2 regions of the Dietzia sp. genome follow, and region 2 is predicted to be linked to the other one. Evidence: predicted binding sites of a transcription regulator. Region 2 holds the regulator's gene; the other holds the start of a gene.
The links. Region 2 encodes LexA, which represses DNA repair genes until DNA is damaged. Its sites were predicted from a motif close to CGAACANNTGTTCG; they were not measured.
Positions count from the first base shown of each region.

Region 1 (7,161 bases), on a different contig from region 2:
GCCCATCGTCATGGCCATGGTCGCCGGAATGTTCCTCAGCTTCGGCCTCGGCCTCGTCGACTACCTCTGGAGCGCGCCCGTCATCGCCATCCCGATGGTGGTCGCGTTCGGCGTGCTCATCGCGCTCCCCCCGGCTGGGTTCCAAGTTTCCTCCTGTCCTCGCCGCCATGGTCGTGGGCTTCATCGCCGTCATCCAGACCGGACAGTGGAACGCCGGGGACCCCGCGCTCGGCATCATCGCGACGCCGGTATTCCACACGCCCGAGTTCTCACTGCGCGCGATCGGCGAGCTCGTGCTGCCGCTCACCGTCACCGTCCTCGTCATCCAGAACGGGCAGGGCGTCGCCGTGGTCCACGCGGAGGGGCATCTCCCGCCCGTCACCGCGAGCGCGATCCTCTCGGGTGTCTGGTCGCTCATCGTCGCGCCCGTCGGCGCGGTGTCGAGCTGCCTCACTGGGCCGACGAACGCGCTCATCGTCCAGGGAAAGCCAGCGGATCGCCGCTGGGCCGCGGCGATCGTCACCGGATGCGGGGCGATCGTCGTCGGGATCTTCTCCCCTGCCTTCGTCGGCTTCATCCTCAGGGCCCATGCAGAGTTCTTCGCGGCCCTCGCGGGAATCGCGATGCTGACCCCGCTCGGCGGCGCGTTCTCCACCGCCTTCTCCAAGCCGGCATGGACCGGCCCACTCGTCTGCTTCCTCGTGACGGTCGCCGGCCATTCCCTCATCGGTATCGGCTCGGCGTTCTGGGGCGTGCTCGTAGGACTCGCGGTATGAGCACTCGTCGCTCGAAGGCTTCCGCAGCTCTGAGGGTCCCCCACAGGTACCTTGGTGCCATGTCCACTGCGATTCTCGCGCTCGACGCCTTTCCGACGAAGTCGATCCCCGATGGCATTCCGGACCTGCCGATCGTCCTCATCGGCTCGCTCGGCTCCACTCGCACGATGTGGATCGAGCAGATCGCGGCCCTGTGCACCATCGGGCCCGTCTACGCGGTCGATCTGCGCGGTCACGGCGATTCCCAGGTCATCGACGAGCCCGCGAGCATGTCCGACCTCGCCAAGGACGTGCTCCGTGCCCTCGATCTCGACGGGATCTCCTCCGCCCACTTCGTCGGGCTCTCAATCGGCGGGGCGATCGCCCAGCAGATTGCCCTCGATGCCCCCGAGCGAGTCGAGCGCCTAGTCCTCACCTCGACCGCGCCGAAGTTCGGCACGCCTGAAGCCTGGGCCGAGCGCGCAGAAAAGGTGCGCGCCGATGGCGTCTCCTCGCTGGTCGACGGGGTGTTGTCGAAGTGGTTCACCGAGCCGTGGGCAGCCGCGAATCCCGACGTCATCGCCAATATCCGGAGGAACTTCGAGAGGACCGACCCCACGGGCTACGCGCGCTGCTGCGAGGCGCTAGCGGGCTTCGACTCGCGAGAACGCCTCGGCGAAATCGCCGCGCCGACGCTCGTCGTCTCCGCCGACGACGACGGGTCCACGCCGCCTGACGTCGTGCGTCCCCTCGCCGCGGGTATCCCCGGCGCCCGGTTCCTTCGCATCGAGGACGGAGCGCACCTGTGCAATATCGAGTGCGCCGACGAGTACAACGCCGCGGTGGTGGAGTTCCTCCGGCCGTGAGCGCGTGGGGCGGCCAGGAGCGCCGCCACCACCACCGCTAGAGAACCGGCTGAGAGCCGCTAGAGCCGCTCGAAGACTGCGGCGAGCCCCTGCCCTCCGCCGATGCACATGGTCTCCAGGCCCCATCGAGCGTCCCGGCGCTGCATCTCGCCGCACAACGTCGTCAGGATCCGCGCACCGGTGGCGCCGATCGGATGGCCGAGAGAAATGCCGGAGCCGTTGGGATTGAGATTGTCCGCGGCCGGGTCCATGCCCCATTCGCGGAGGACCGCGAGGGTCTGGGCCGCGAAGGCCTCATTGAGCTCGATGACATCCATGGCCTCCAGGCCGATACCGAGGCGAGTGAGGACCTTCTCCGTGGCCGGGACCGGGCCGATGCCCATGGTCTCCGGCGCAACGCCCGCGACCGCCCAGCCGGCGAGGCGCACGACCGGTTCGAGCCCGAGCTCCTCCACCTTCGCGCTGGTCGTGACGATGGCCATGGCTGCGCCGTCGTTCTGCCCCGACGCGTTCCCCGCCGTGCCGGTCGACTTCGGATCGATCGCCGAGCGAATCGGGCGGAGCGCGGCGAGGGCGTCAAGGCTCGCATCTGCGCGCGGATGTTCGTCGGTGCCGACGAGCACGGGATCGCCCTTGCGCCCGGGAACCTCGATGGGCACGATCTCCTCGGCGAACGCCCCGGACCGCTGGGCCGCGACGGCGCGGCGGTGCGACTGCACCGCGAGTTCGTCCTACTCTTCGCGGCCGATCGAATATTTCTCACGGAGGTTCTCCTCGGTCTCGATCATCCCGCCCGGGATCGGGTGGTCCTGCCACCGGCGGTGACCCGTCCGCGGGCTAGCCGGTCGACGAGCTGCACTCCCTCTCCGCGGATCCCCTAGCGCGGCGACGGATTCGTGTAGTACTCGTCGTTGCTTATGGAGTCCACCCCGCCGGCCACGACCACATCGACCGCCCCGGCGGAAACGTGCGCCGCGGCGGTGAGGATGGCCTGCAGCCCCGATCCGCAGCGGCGATCGAGCTGCATGCCGGGGACGTCGACCCCGATCCCGGCATCGAGGGCGGCGATACGCCCGAGCGCGGGCGCCTCGCCGCTCGGGTATCCCTGGCCGAGGATCACGTCGTCGATGTGGTGCGGGTCGATTCCGGATCGCTCGACGAGCGCGGAGAGGACGGTCGAGGCCAGCGAGTCTACAGGGACGGACCTGAAGGCTCCTCCGAACCGGCCCACGGGGCTCCGGAGCGGGTGGCAGATGACGGCGTCGAGCATGGTCGGGCTTTCTTTCGCCTGAGGGATCGGCGAGACGCGGCAGAACGCCGAGCTAGCGGTTCACGGTCGAGAGGTCCTTGCGGATCGCTTCCGCGGCCGCGAGGAGCGCGGGAACGAAATCGTCGTGGAGTTCGTCGAGCGTGTAGCGCATGGCGTGCGTCGAGACGTTGACGGCGGCGACGACATCCCCGGACTCGTCCTTGATCGGCGCGGCGAGGGAGCGCAGGCCGGGCTCGAGTTCCTGATCGGTCATCGACCAGCCGCGCGTGCGCGCGGCGGCGACGTCGCGGCGCACGGCGGCCGCGTCGAACCTCGCGGAAGCAGTGGGCTCTCGCTCTGCCTCGATGCGCAGGTAGTCCTCGAATTCCGCCTCCCGGAGGCCGGAGAGCAGGACCTTGCCCATCGACGTGGCGTAGGCGGGGAATCGGGTGCCGATCGTGATATCGACCGTCATGATCCGCCGGACCTGGACGCGGGCGACATAGACGATGTCGGAGCCGTCGAAAATGGCGACGGACGAGGACTCGCCGAGACGGGAGCGCAGCCGTTCTAGGTGAGGGGACGCGACTTCTGTAAGGGGCATCGAAGACAGGTAGCTGTACCCGAGATCGAGGACCTTCGGCGTCAACCAGAATCTCGAGCCGTCCGAGCCCACGTACCCCAGCTCGACGAGCGTGAGGAGGAAACGACGAGAGGTCGAGCGGGACAGCCCAGTCGCGGCGGCGACCTGTGAGAGGCTCTGGCGGGGCCGCGCGGCGTCGAAGGCACGGATCACCGCGAGCCCCCTCGCGAGGGACTGGACGAAGTCCCCGCCCTGCTTCGCGTCTTCGGCGGCCATCAACGCCCGGCCCCGGCAGACTCGGCATTGTCCGCGACGTGCCCCCGGATGAGCTCGGAGATCCGCTCGGGCTGCTCGAAAGTCGGCACGTGCGCCGCGGGATCGAGGACCTCGAGTCGCCCATGGCCGATGCCGGCGATGATCTCCTCGAGCTCCGCAGGCGGGGTCGCGGGATCCTCGGCCCCCGCGATCGCGAGCACGGGCACCCGGATCCGACCGAGTTCCGTGCGCACGTCGTATTCGGCGAGCGCCTCACAGGCGGATGCATATCCCTCAACAGGAGTAGAGACCACGATCTCTTCGAGCCGACGCACGAGTTCCGGATCGGCGTCGGCCAGGGCCGGCGAGATCCACCTCGCCGCGACGGCCTGCGCAACCGCCTGCATGCCCTCGGCTCGCACGAGCGCGGCCAGCTCGCGCCAGGGACCCGGCTCCCCGAATGACGCCGACGTGCAGATCACGGTGAGGGAGTCGAGCTTCTCTTCGTGCCGAATGCCCATCTCGAGGGCCACAGCCCCGCCGAGGGAAAGGCCGACCATGTGCACGCGCTCGATTTCGAGGCTGTCGAGAAGCGAGACGATGTCCGCCGCGAGCTCGACGACGCTGGAGTCGCCCTCGAGGATCTCGGAGCCGCCGTGCCCCCGCAGGTCGACCGCGAGCACTCGGTATGAGTCACCGAGGGCACGGATCTGCTCGGTCCACATCGACCGGTTCGAGCCGAGGGAGCCTAGGAGGAGGACCGTGGCCGCCCCCGCGCCTCTCGAGCCCGCGGCCTCGTTCATTTCATACGACAAGCTTGCGAGCCTCATAGCCGCGCCTCCGATCTATGCGACGTTCCACCCTTCATACGGACGGTGCGTCATTCGAACGTCTGACCACTATTCAAACACATTCGGCCCAACAGTGTGACTCAGCTCCCAGTCAACCAAGCCTCGCGGCTAGAACGTTCGCATAGCGCACACGTGTTTGTTCTTCAGAACGGGCCTATCGTGTGTGACATGATCAACAAAATCTCCCGCTCGGCCGCCGAGGCGGTCGCCGATATCCCCGACGGCGCTTCGCTCGCCGTGGGCGGGTTCGGATTGGTGGGGATCCCGTCGGTCCTCATCGATGCCCTTCTCGATCAAGGCGCCACCGACCTGGAGACCGTGAGCAACAACTGCGGGCTCGACGGCTTCGGGCTCGGCAAACTCCTCGAGGCTCATCGCATTTCCCGAACCGTCGCCAGCTATGTCGGCGCGAACAAGGAGTTCGCTCGGCAATACCTCTCGGGCGAGCTCTCGGTCGAGCTCACTCCGCAGGGGACCCTCGCCGAGCGCATGCGTGCCGGCGGGGCGGGTATCCCCGCCTTCTACACGCCCGCCGGAGTCGGCACCCAGGTGGCAGAAGGCGGTCTGCCCATCCGATACGACGGCTCAGGTGGGATCGCCGTGGCGTCGCCACCGAAGGAGACCCGCGAGTTCGACGGCGAGACGTACGTCCTCGAACGAGCAATCCGTACCGACTACGCGCTGGTCCACGCCCACAAGGGCGACCGGCTCGGCAACCTCAGCTTCCGCGGCACCGCACGGAATTTCAATCCCGATTGCGCCGGCGCGGGGGTCGTCACCATCGCCCAGGTCGAGCACCTCGTCGAGCCCGGCGAGATCGGCTCGGAGGACGTCCATGTCCCGGGGATTCGCGTATAGCGCGTCGTCCACGTCGGGCCACAGGAGACGGGAATCGAACAGAGGAGGACCCGGGAATGAGCTGGACACACAGGCAGATGCCCGCGCGTCGCGCAGGAGTTCCGCGAGGGCGAGTACGTCAACCTCGGGATCGGCATGCCCACCCTCATCCCCGAGTACATCCCCGACGGCACCGAGGTCGTGCTGCACTCGGAGAACGGCGTGCTCGGGGTGGGCCCCTCCCTACCCGACCGAGGCCGAGCTCGACCCCGAGCTCATCCATGCGGGCAAGGAGACCATCACTGTCCTGCCGGGTGCCTCGTTTTTCGGCTCTTCGGACTCGTTCGCGATGATCCGCGGTGCCGCGGTCGATGTCGCCGTACTCGGCGGGATGCAGGTGAGCGAGACCGGCGACCTGTCCAATTGGATGGTCCCCGGAGCCATGGTCAAGGGAATGGGAGGCGCTATGGATCTGGTCCACGGCGCCGGGAGTGTCATCGTCATGATGGAGCACGTGACCCGAAAGGGGCAGCACAAAATTCTCGAAAGCAACACGCTGCCCCTCACGGGCCGGGGGTGCGTGTCGCTCGTCGTCACCGACCTCGGTGTGCTCGAGGTCGGTGAGGACGGCCTCAGGCTCGTCGACCTCGCCGTAGGTGTGTCCTTCGACGAGATTCAGGAGAAGACCGGGGCCGCGATCCAGCGCTGAGCCGGCCCCGGCGAGCCCGCTAGGCCGACTTCTCCTCGGGCTCCGGCATCTCGGAGATCGGGACGATTGTGGGGAGCACGTTCTCCCGCACGGTTTCACCCGTGACGACGACCTTCCCGACATCGTCGCGCGAGGGGATGTCGTACATCACCGGGCCGAGCACCTCCTCCATGATCGCGCGGAGGCCGCGGGCACCGGTGCCGCGGTGGAGCGCCTGATCGGCGATCGCCTCGAGCGACTCGGGGGTGAACTCGAGCTCGACCCCGTCCATCTCCATGAGCGAAGCGTACTGCTTGACAAGCGCGTTCTTCGGCTCGGAGAGGATGGCGATCAGAGCGTCGCGGTCGAGCTGCTTGACCGAGGCCACGACCGGGAGGCGGCCGATGAACTCGGGGATGAGACCAAACTTGACCAGGTCCTCGGGGAGCACCTCGTCGAAGTTGTCCTCCTCATTGGCCTTGACGGAGGCCACCTCGGCACCGAAGCCCAGGCCGCGCTTGCCCACGCGCTGGGCGACGATCTTCTCGAGGCCTTGGAAGGCACCGGCGACGATAAAGAGCACGTTGGCCGTGTCGATCTGGAGGAGCTCCTGGTGCGGGTGCTTCCTGCCGCCCTGCGGCGGGACACTGGCCTGCGTGCCCTCGAGAATCTTGAGCAGCGCCTGCTGCACGCCCTCGCCGGACACATCGCGGGTGATCGATGCGTTCTCCGACTTACGGGAGATCTTGTCGACCTCGTCGATGTAGATGATCCCCTGCTCGGCCTTCTTGATGTCGTAGTCGGCGGCCTGGATGAGCTTGAGGAGAATATTCTCGACGTCCTCGCCGACGTAGCCGGCCTCGGTGAGCGCCGTGGCGTCTGCGATGGCGAACGGCACGTTGAGCATCTTCGCGAGGTTCTGCGCGAGGTACGTCTTGCCGCAGCCGGTGGGGCCGAGCATGAGGATGTTCGACTTGGCGAGCTCGACGCCGATCCCCTTGTCCCCGCCGCGACGCGTGCGCTTGTAGTGGTTGTAGACGGCGACCGCGAGGGCGCGCTTCGCGCTGTCCTGTCCGA
Region 1 is NZ_DAINST010000083.1:1,689-8,849, reverse strand. Features, by position in the region: partial or broken gene V7E05_RS14335 (benzoate/H(+) symporter BenE family transporter) at 1-776, shown strand, start outside; gene pcaD (3-oxoadipate enol-lactonase) at 836-1,621, shown strand; partial or broken gene V7E05_RS11865 (acetyl-CoA C-acetyltransferase) at 1,681-2,891, opposite strand; gene V7E05_RS11860 (IclR family transcriptional regulator domain-containing protein) at 2,944-3,729, opposite strand; gene V7E05_RS11855 (alpha/beta fold hydrolase) at 3,729-4,538, opposite strand; gene V7E05_RS11850 (CoA transferase subunit A) at 4,728-5,417, shown strand; partial or broken gene V7E05_RS11845 (3-oxoacid CoA-transferase subunit B) at 5,474-6,105, shown strand; gene clpX (ATP-dependent Clp protease ATP-binding subunit ClpX) at 6,125-7,161, opposite strand, start outside.
Region 1: V7E05_RS11850 (CoA transferase subunit A) is a predicted target of LexA. The motif match lies at 4,685-4,698, and genes of this name have one in related genera.

Region 2 (7,161 bases):
CTTTCGGGCAGCGCTTTCCGCAAGATGTGCAAGGCCGAGTATCTCCACTGGCTCCGCATCCGCGAGTGGCAGGACCTCGGCAACCAGCTGTCGTCCGTGTGCCGGGAGCGCGGCTGGCACCCCGGTTCCCTCACCGCTTCGGATGACGACGTACACCGCAGCCTCCTTGCGGGCCTGCTCTCCTCGATCGGTGCGCGGAAGGAGGAGACCCGCGAATTCGCCGGGGCGCGTGGCCTCACGTTCCACATCCATCCTTCGTCGGCCCTGTCGAAGAAGCCCCCGCGTTGGGTCATGGCCGCCGAACTCGTAGAGACCTCGCGCCTCTTCGCCCGCGATGTCGCGCGCATCGATCCCGCCTGGGTCGAGCCGATCGCCGGGCACATGGTCAAGCGCAACTACTCCGAGCCGCACTGGTCCTCGAAACAGGGCGCCGCGATGGCCTACGAGAAGGTCACCCTCCTCGGTCTCCCGATCGTCGAGAACCGCCGCATCCTCCTCTCGCGGGTCGACGCCCCGCTCGCCCGCGAGCTATTCGTCCGGCACGGGATCGTCGAGGGAGGCTGGTCAGGCCGTTCGCCGGAGCTCACCGCGAACCGCGAGCTCGTCGCCGAGGCCCGTGAGCTACAGACGCGCTCCCGCCGCGCAGGCGCCGTCGCCGACGACGAGCAGCTCGTCGCCTGGTACCTCGAGCGGATCCCCGAATCCGTGGTCTCCGGCCGGCATTTCGATTCGTGGATCGCGAAGGCGCCCGAGGCCGAGCGCGAGCACATGCGGCTCACGGAGTCGGATATCCGCGACGAAGCAACCGGCCCGTCCGAGCGGGATTTCCCGCCGGCGTGGAAGCAGGGCGAGCTGACCTTCGAGCTCGAGTACACCCACGACCCGCGCTCCGACGCCGACGGCGTGGCCGTGCGCATCCCGCTCACCCAGCTCGCCCACGTACGTTCCGCCGGTTTCGAGTGGCTCGTTCCCGGCCTGCGCACGGAGCTCTATACGGAGCTGATCCGAACCCTGCCGAAGATGTTCCGCCGGCTCGCCTCGCCCGCAGGCTCCTTCGCCGACCTCGTCGCAGCGGATGTCGAGCCGCGCCGGCGCCCGCTGGTCTCGGCGGTTGCCGAGTCGCTCTCGGCGCGCATCGGTTCGACCATCCCCGCGAGCGAATTCCACCCGGAGCAGCTACCGGAGCACCTGCGGATGACCTTCGTCGTGATCGATTCCGGCGGCTCCGTGGTCGATTCCGGGCACTCTCTTCCCGCCTTGCAGTCCAAGCTCGCGGACAGGGCCAGGCAGACGCTTCTCGATTCCCTCGCAAATGACGCCGATGGACCGTACCGCTCGTGGACGCCGGAGACTATCGGCGATCTCGCGGACGAGGTGTCCGCCGAGATCGACGGCGTCGACGCGATCGCCTACCCCGCGATCGAGGTCCGCTCCGACGGCATCCACCGCACGGTGTGCACGTCGAGGGCCCAGCGTTCCGCTGCGATGACCCGGGCCTGCATTGCTCTCCTCAGGGGACTCGGGCTGGTCTCGACGGGCCGTCTGCTCAAGGGACGACACACGAGCGAGCGGCTCGCGCTCACGCAGTACCCCTATGGCGGTATCGACGCGCTCGCCTCCGATGCCACTGTGGTCGCCATCGGACGAACCATCGGCGCCGCGGGCGGGGCGCCATTGACCGCCGCGGGTTATGCCGAGCTCGAGACTCACGCCCGCCGGGACGTACCGGGTGCCGTTGCACGACTCATAGCCACGGTCCTCCCCGCGCTCGTACAGGACCTCGAGCTACGCCCCGAGCTCGAGCGTATGCGCCCCTCGGAGATCGTCGACGAACTGCGAGAGGAGCTCGATTTCCTCATCGGCCGCGGCTTCCTCGCGCGCCATTCCGCCGCGCAACTCGGGCAGCTCGAGCGGCATCTCAGGTCCATCGGAATGAGGGTCCGCATGGCGGAGGAAAACCCCCGGAAGTACGACGCGCTCCGCGCCCGGATCGCCGACACCGAGGACGCTGTCGCAGAAGCACGGACCGCGCTCGAGGCGCACAAGCGGAACAAGCAGAGCCGGGAGATCGCGTGGCTGCTCGCCGAACTGCGAGTGAGTGTCTACACGCAGACTCTCGGGACGGCTGGTTCGGTATCGGAGAAAAAGATCTCCCAGGCGATCAAAGCCGCGTTCGCGCAGGGTGCCCGAAAGCAACGGGCTCGCGTCTGACCGAAACGAGCCTCGCGCCTATCCACCCGCGGCCGCGTTTGCCGCATGGACGCCGTCCTTGCGCATCGAGCGGATCTCCGCCTCGAAATCGTCGGCCGACTGGAAGGACTTGTAGACGGAGGCGAAGCGGAGATACCCGACCTCATCAAGTTCCCTGAGCGGCTCGAGGATCGCGAGGCCGACCGCGTGCGCGGCCACTTCCGTGACGCCCTTGGCTCGCACCGCGAGCTCCACCTTGTGGGCGAGGAGATGCAGGGCATCGGAGCTGATATCGCGGCCCTGGCACGCGCGCCGGACACCGCGGATGACCTTGTCCCTGCTGAACGGCTCCGTGACGCCGCTCCGCTTACTCACCATGAGTACCGGGGCCTCCATGGTCGTGTAACGGTGCCCGCACGAAGAACACTCCCGGCGGCGCCTGATGGACAGCCCTTCCTCTGCCGTGCGCGAATCGATGACGCGCGAATCGGCCTTGTGGCACATCGGACAAAACATCAGGCGGCTCCTCGCAAGGGCGTGGGCTCCCCCTGCGGCCGAGTGGCCGCGCCCACAAACACCACCTATGGTAATCGTTTGCACCGAAACCCCCCAAAAACCACTACATGTAGGCGGACGACGGCGCTTCCGGCCGCTCCCGGCGGCCCGAGTCCGGGGACCCGATACCGGAGCCCGACTTCTGGCGACCGTGCCCGGAGCACCTACACCAGCGTGAGCACGAGAACGAAGAAGACGAAGCCGACGACAATCCCCGCGGCCGCCGCGACCATTGCCTGATTGAGCGAGAGGGCGGGCGAGCCGGCGTGCGACTCCGAGCGAATAGGCATGCCGGCCGCTGCGCGGGTCTCGGAGGCGACGAACGAGCGGGGCGCGGGAACCGGGCCGCGCGCCGACGCACCCACGGGCCCGGACTCGCGCTCCGAGGCGCCGCGAGCATAGTGGAGACGCGCGGAGCGAGCGTCCTCGCCGAAACGGCGGGCCCGCAGGCCGCGCTCGCGCAGGGCCGCGATATCCGCAGCGGTATCCGGATCGATGGCGGCGCCTGCCGGCTTCACCTCGACGCCGGGCGCGACCGCGGAGGGTGCCGACACGTGGGCTCGGATGACGACGGGGATGGCGGGGACGCCGGGTGCACCGACGGCACTGCGGACGGTGTGGCGGCCGGACTTAGCGGAGGTGGCGTGCGTGGTGTCGGAACGTTCCAGGTGGATGGTCATCTCGATCGATCCCTTTCTCTCGTGGCCGTGATCGACACGTTGTCGAACATCGTTGCTGCCGTTGTTCGTGTTCTAGTTCTACGAACCGGGTCCGACATTTCGGCCGAAAATCGATCGCACGGGCCGGAGTACGCTACCCCCGTTTGGAACAGTCAGTCCTGTGAACTGCGACTAGATTCCATCTCGGACGAAATTCCGACATTCGAACATATGTATGTCGATTTCGGCGTTCGAGAGGTAGCATATGCGACGAGTTCGAAAACGCAAGCATTTGTTCGAACACGTGCTCTATACGCCGCCACCGAGGGGACGAACGTGCCACCCAGCAGCAAGCCGAAGGAGTCGCTCACAGAGCGGCAGAAGACCATCCTCACCGTCATCAACGATGCGATCGCCGAGAACGGCTACCCGCCGAGCATCCGGGAGATCGGCGATGCCGTCGGTCTCCAGTCGACGTCCTCGGTGGCGTATCAGCTCCAGGCGCTCGAGAAGAAGGGCTATCTCATCCGGGATGCCCACAAGCCCCGCGCCGTGGACGTCCGCTCCCCCAATTCCTCATCGCGCCAACCCTCGCGCCGGGCACAGCTCCCCAGAGGCGCGTCACAGCCGGCCTTCGTCCCGGTCGTCGGTCGGATCGCCGCGGGCGGGCCGATCCTGGCGGAGCAGGAGATCGAGGCGGTATTCCCGCTTCCGGAGGAGCTCGTGGGCTCGGGAGAGACCTTTATCCTCAAGGTCGTCGGCGAATCGATGCGGGACGCGGGCATTCTCGACGGCGATTACGTCTGCGTCCGCCGTCAGCAGGTCGCAGAGAACGGCGACATCGTCGCGGCGATGATAGACGGGGAGGCCACCGTCAAGACCCTCGACAAATCGTCGAGCGGCGTCTGGCTCGTCCCCGCGAACGAGGCGTTCCGCCCCATCCCCGGGGACTACGCGACCATCCTCGGCCGGGTCATCATGGTGTTCCGCCGGCTCTGATCCGCGCCGGGCACCCGGCCGGAAGCGGCCACCGCGCTACACGCGGTACTCGGAGACCTCTCCGGCAATGGACTCCGGGAGACGGACCTCGAGCACGGTCCCCGATTCCGAGTACCGCTCGTCGAGCACCGCGCCCTCCTCGTGGAGCCGCGCGACGACATCGCCACGCGAGTACGGGATCTCCACCAGAACGGTCACATCCAGCGCGGCGATGTGCTCGGCGATCCGCTCGCGGAGCTCGGGGATCCCCTCGCGGGTGATCGCCGAGACGAACACGGCGTCGCGGAAGCTCGCGCGCAGCTCGGCGAGTACCAATGGATCGGCGTCGTCGATCTTGTTGATCACGAGGAGCTCGGTCGGCGCCGTCGCATTCTGCTCGGCGACGACGTCGCGGATCACGCTCCGCACCGCGTCGATCTGCTGGAGCGGGAACGGGTGCGATCCGTCGACCACGTGGACGAGGAGCTCGGAGTCGACGACCTCCTCGAGAGTCGAACGGAACGCCTCGACCAACTGCGTCGGGAGATGCCGGACGAAGCCGACGGTATCGGTGAGCACCACGGCGCGCCCATCGGGCAATTCGGCCCGCCGGGTGGTCGGATCCAGGGTCGCGAACAGTGCGTCCTGGACCAGCACACCAGCTCCGGTAATGGCGTTGACAAGCGAGGACTTCCCCGCGTTGGTGTAGCCGGCCACGGCGACAGACGGCACCGGGGTCGAGCGCCGGCGGTGGCGCTTGGTGAGCCGCGCCTGCTTCATCCCACGGATCTCACGCCTCAGCTTCGCCATCCGCTCACGGATGCGCCTGCGGTCGGTCTCGATCTTCGTCTCACCAGGACCGCGCAGGCCCACGCCGCCGTTGGAACCGGCCCGGCCGCCAGCCTGGCGCGAGAGCGTCTGGCCCCAACCGCGCAGTCGCGGAAGCATGTACTCCATCTGCGCGAGGCTGACCTGCGCCTTGCCCTCCCGCGAGGTCGCATGCTGGGCGAAGATGTCGAGGATGAGCGCCGTGCGGTCGATGACCTTGACGTTGACGGCTTTCTCCAGCGCGATGAGCTGGCCGGGCGTGAGCTCGCCGTCGCAGATCACGGTATCGGCGCCAGTCGCATCGATAATCGAGCGGAGCTCGGCGACCTTGCCAGAACCGATATAAGTCGCGGCATCGGGCTTGTCTCGGCGCTGGATGAGCGCGTCGAGGACCATCGAACCCGCTGTCTCGGCGAGCGCGGCGAGCTCGGCCATCGCGGCGTCGGCCTGCTGCGCCGAACCCTCGGTCCACACGCCGACGAGAACGACGCGCTCGAGGCGGAGGCGGCGGTACTCGGCGTCGTTGATGTCCTCGAGCTCGGTGGACAGGCCGACCACGCGGCGCAGGGAGGACCTCTCCTCCAGCTGCAGCTCGCCCGTTGACGGGTCGTGATCGGAAACAGCGAAATCGGGTGCGCCCTGCGCAGCGCGATCATCGTGGTCGCGCGCGGGGCCTGCGGTATCGCCCGTGGTGTCGGGAGTCGTCGTCATACGGCCCCTATTCTCGCACGTGACCACGGGAAAACAGAAGCCCGGAAAGCTCGCCGCGGGCCACGAGCCGCGAGGGGCCCGTCATAGTGGCGGCGCCGCGCGAGATCTCCACCACGACATCGCCGCCGGGGACCCGCACGGTCACCGTCCCGTCCGAGCGCTCGGCATCGGCGAGTGCGGCGAGGGCCGTCGCCACGATTCCGGTCCCACACGAACGGGTCTCCCCCGCGCCGCGCTCGTGGACTCGCATGTGCACGAGCCCGTCCTCGGACATCGGCGTCGCGATCTCCACGTTGACCCCAGCCGGGAAGAACTCCTGGTCGATGACAGGCTGCGAGGCGATGGGCAGGGTATCGAGCTGCTCCGACGTCATCCTCGGGACGATAGCAGCAACATGGGGATTGCCCACGTCGACGGCGAGACCGGCGAACGCGCGCCCCTCGAAGGAAACGGTGGACACGCCGATCACCTCGGGCGTGCCCATGCCCACCGATACCGTGGCCGCGTCGGTCGAGGATCCGATGGAAACGGTTGCCGGTCGCAGGCCCGCGCGCGTACCCACGCGGATCTCGCCCTCGGGCGCGAGGCCGGTGGCGACGAGGGCGTGGGCGAAGACGCGGACGCCATTACCGCACATCTCGGCAACCGAGCCGTCGGCGTTGCGGTAGTCCATGAACCAGTCCCCGGGCTCGACATCCGCGGGGATCTCGGCGAGCTCGCCCGCCTCGCGCAGCTCTCCGGCTCGGGCGATGCGGAGGATCCCGTCGCCGCCGACGCCGGCGCGCCGATTACACAGGGCGCGGACCGTATTCGGGTCTTCGAGGCGGAGTCCGGCGCCGACGTCGGGAAGGACGACGAAGTCGTTTTCGGTCCCGTGGCCCTTGAGGAACGGGGCCGTCGCGGGCGCTGCGGACTCGCCGGTAATGCTGCTCATGCCGACGATTGTAATAGCGACCGGAAACGATTCCGCATTGTGGAAAGCGGTGTTCCTGGCCGGGAGTCGGCCCACATAGAATCCAGGTCAGATACAGCCACCGATCAAGGGAGGTCAGCGCAGCATGAGCGAGCGCATCACAGTCGGCAATATCCAGATCGACAAGGTCCTCTACGACTTCGTCAACACCGAGGCCCTCGAGGGCACCGACATCGACGCGAAGGCGTTCTGGGACGGCGTTTCCGAGATCTTCACCGATCTCACGCCGCGAAACAAGGAGCTCCTCGCGGTCCGCGACGAGCTGCA
Region 2 is NZ_DAINST010000057.1:5,005-12,165, forward strand. Features, by position in the region: gene hrpA (ATP-dependent RNA helicase HrpA) at 1-2,211, shown strand, start outside; gene nrdR (transcriptional regulator NrdR) at 2,230-2,706, opposite strand; gene V7E05_RS09840 (hypothetical protein) at 2,910-3,425, opposite strand; gene lexA (transcriptional repressor LexA) at 3,741-4,403, shown strand; gene hflX (GTPase HflX) at 4,440-5,921, opposite strand; gene dapF (diaminopimelate epimerase) at 5,929-6,855, opposite strand; gene V7E05_RS09860 (malate synthase G) at 6,980-7,161, shown strand, end outside.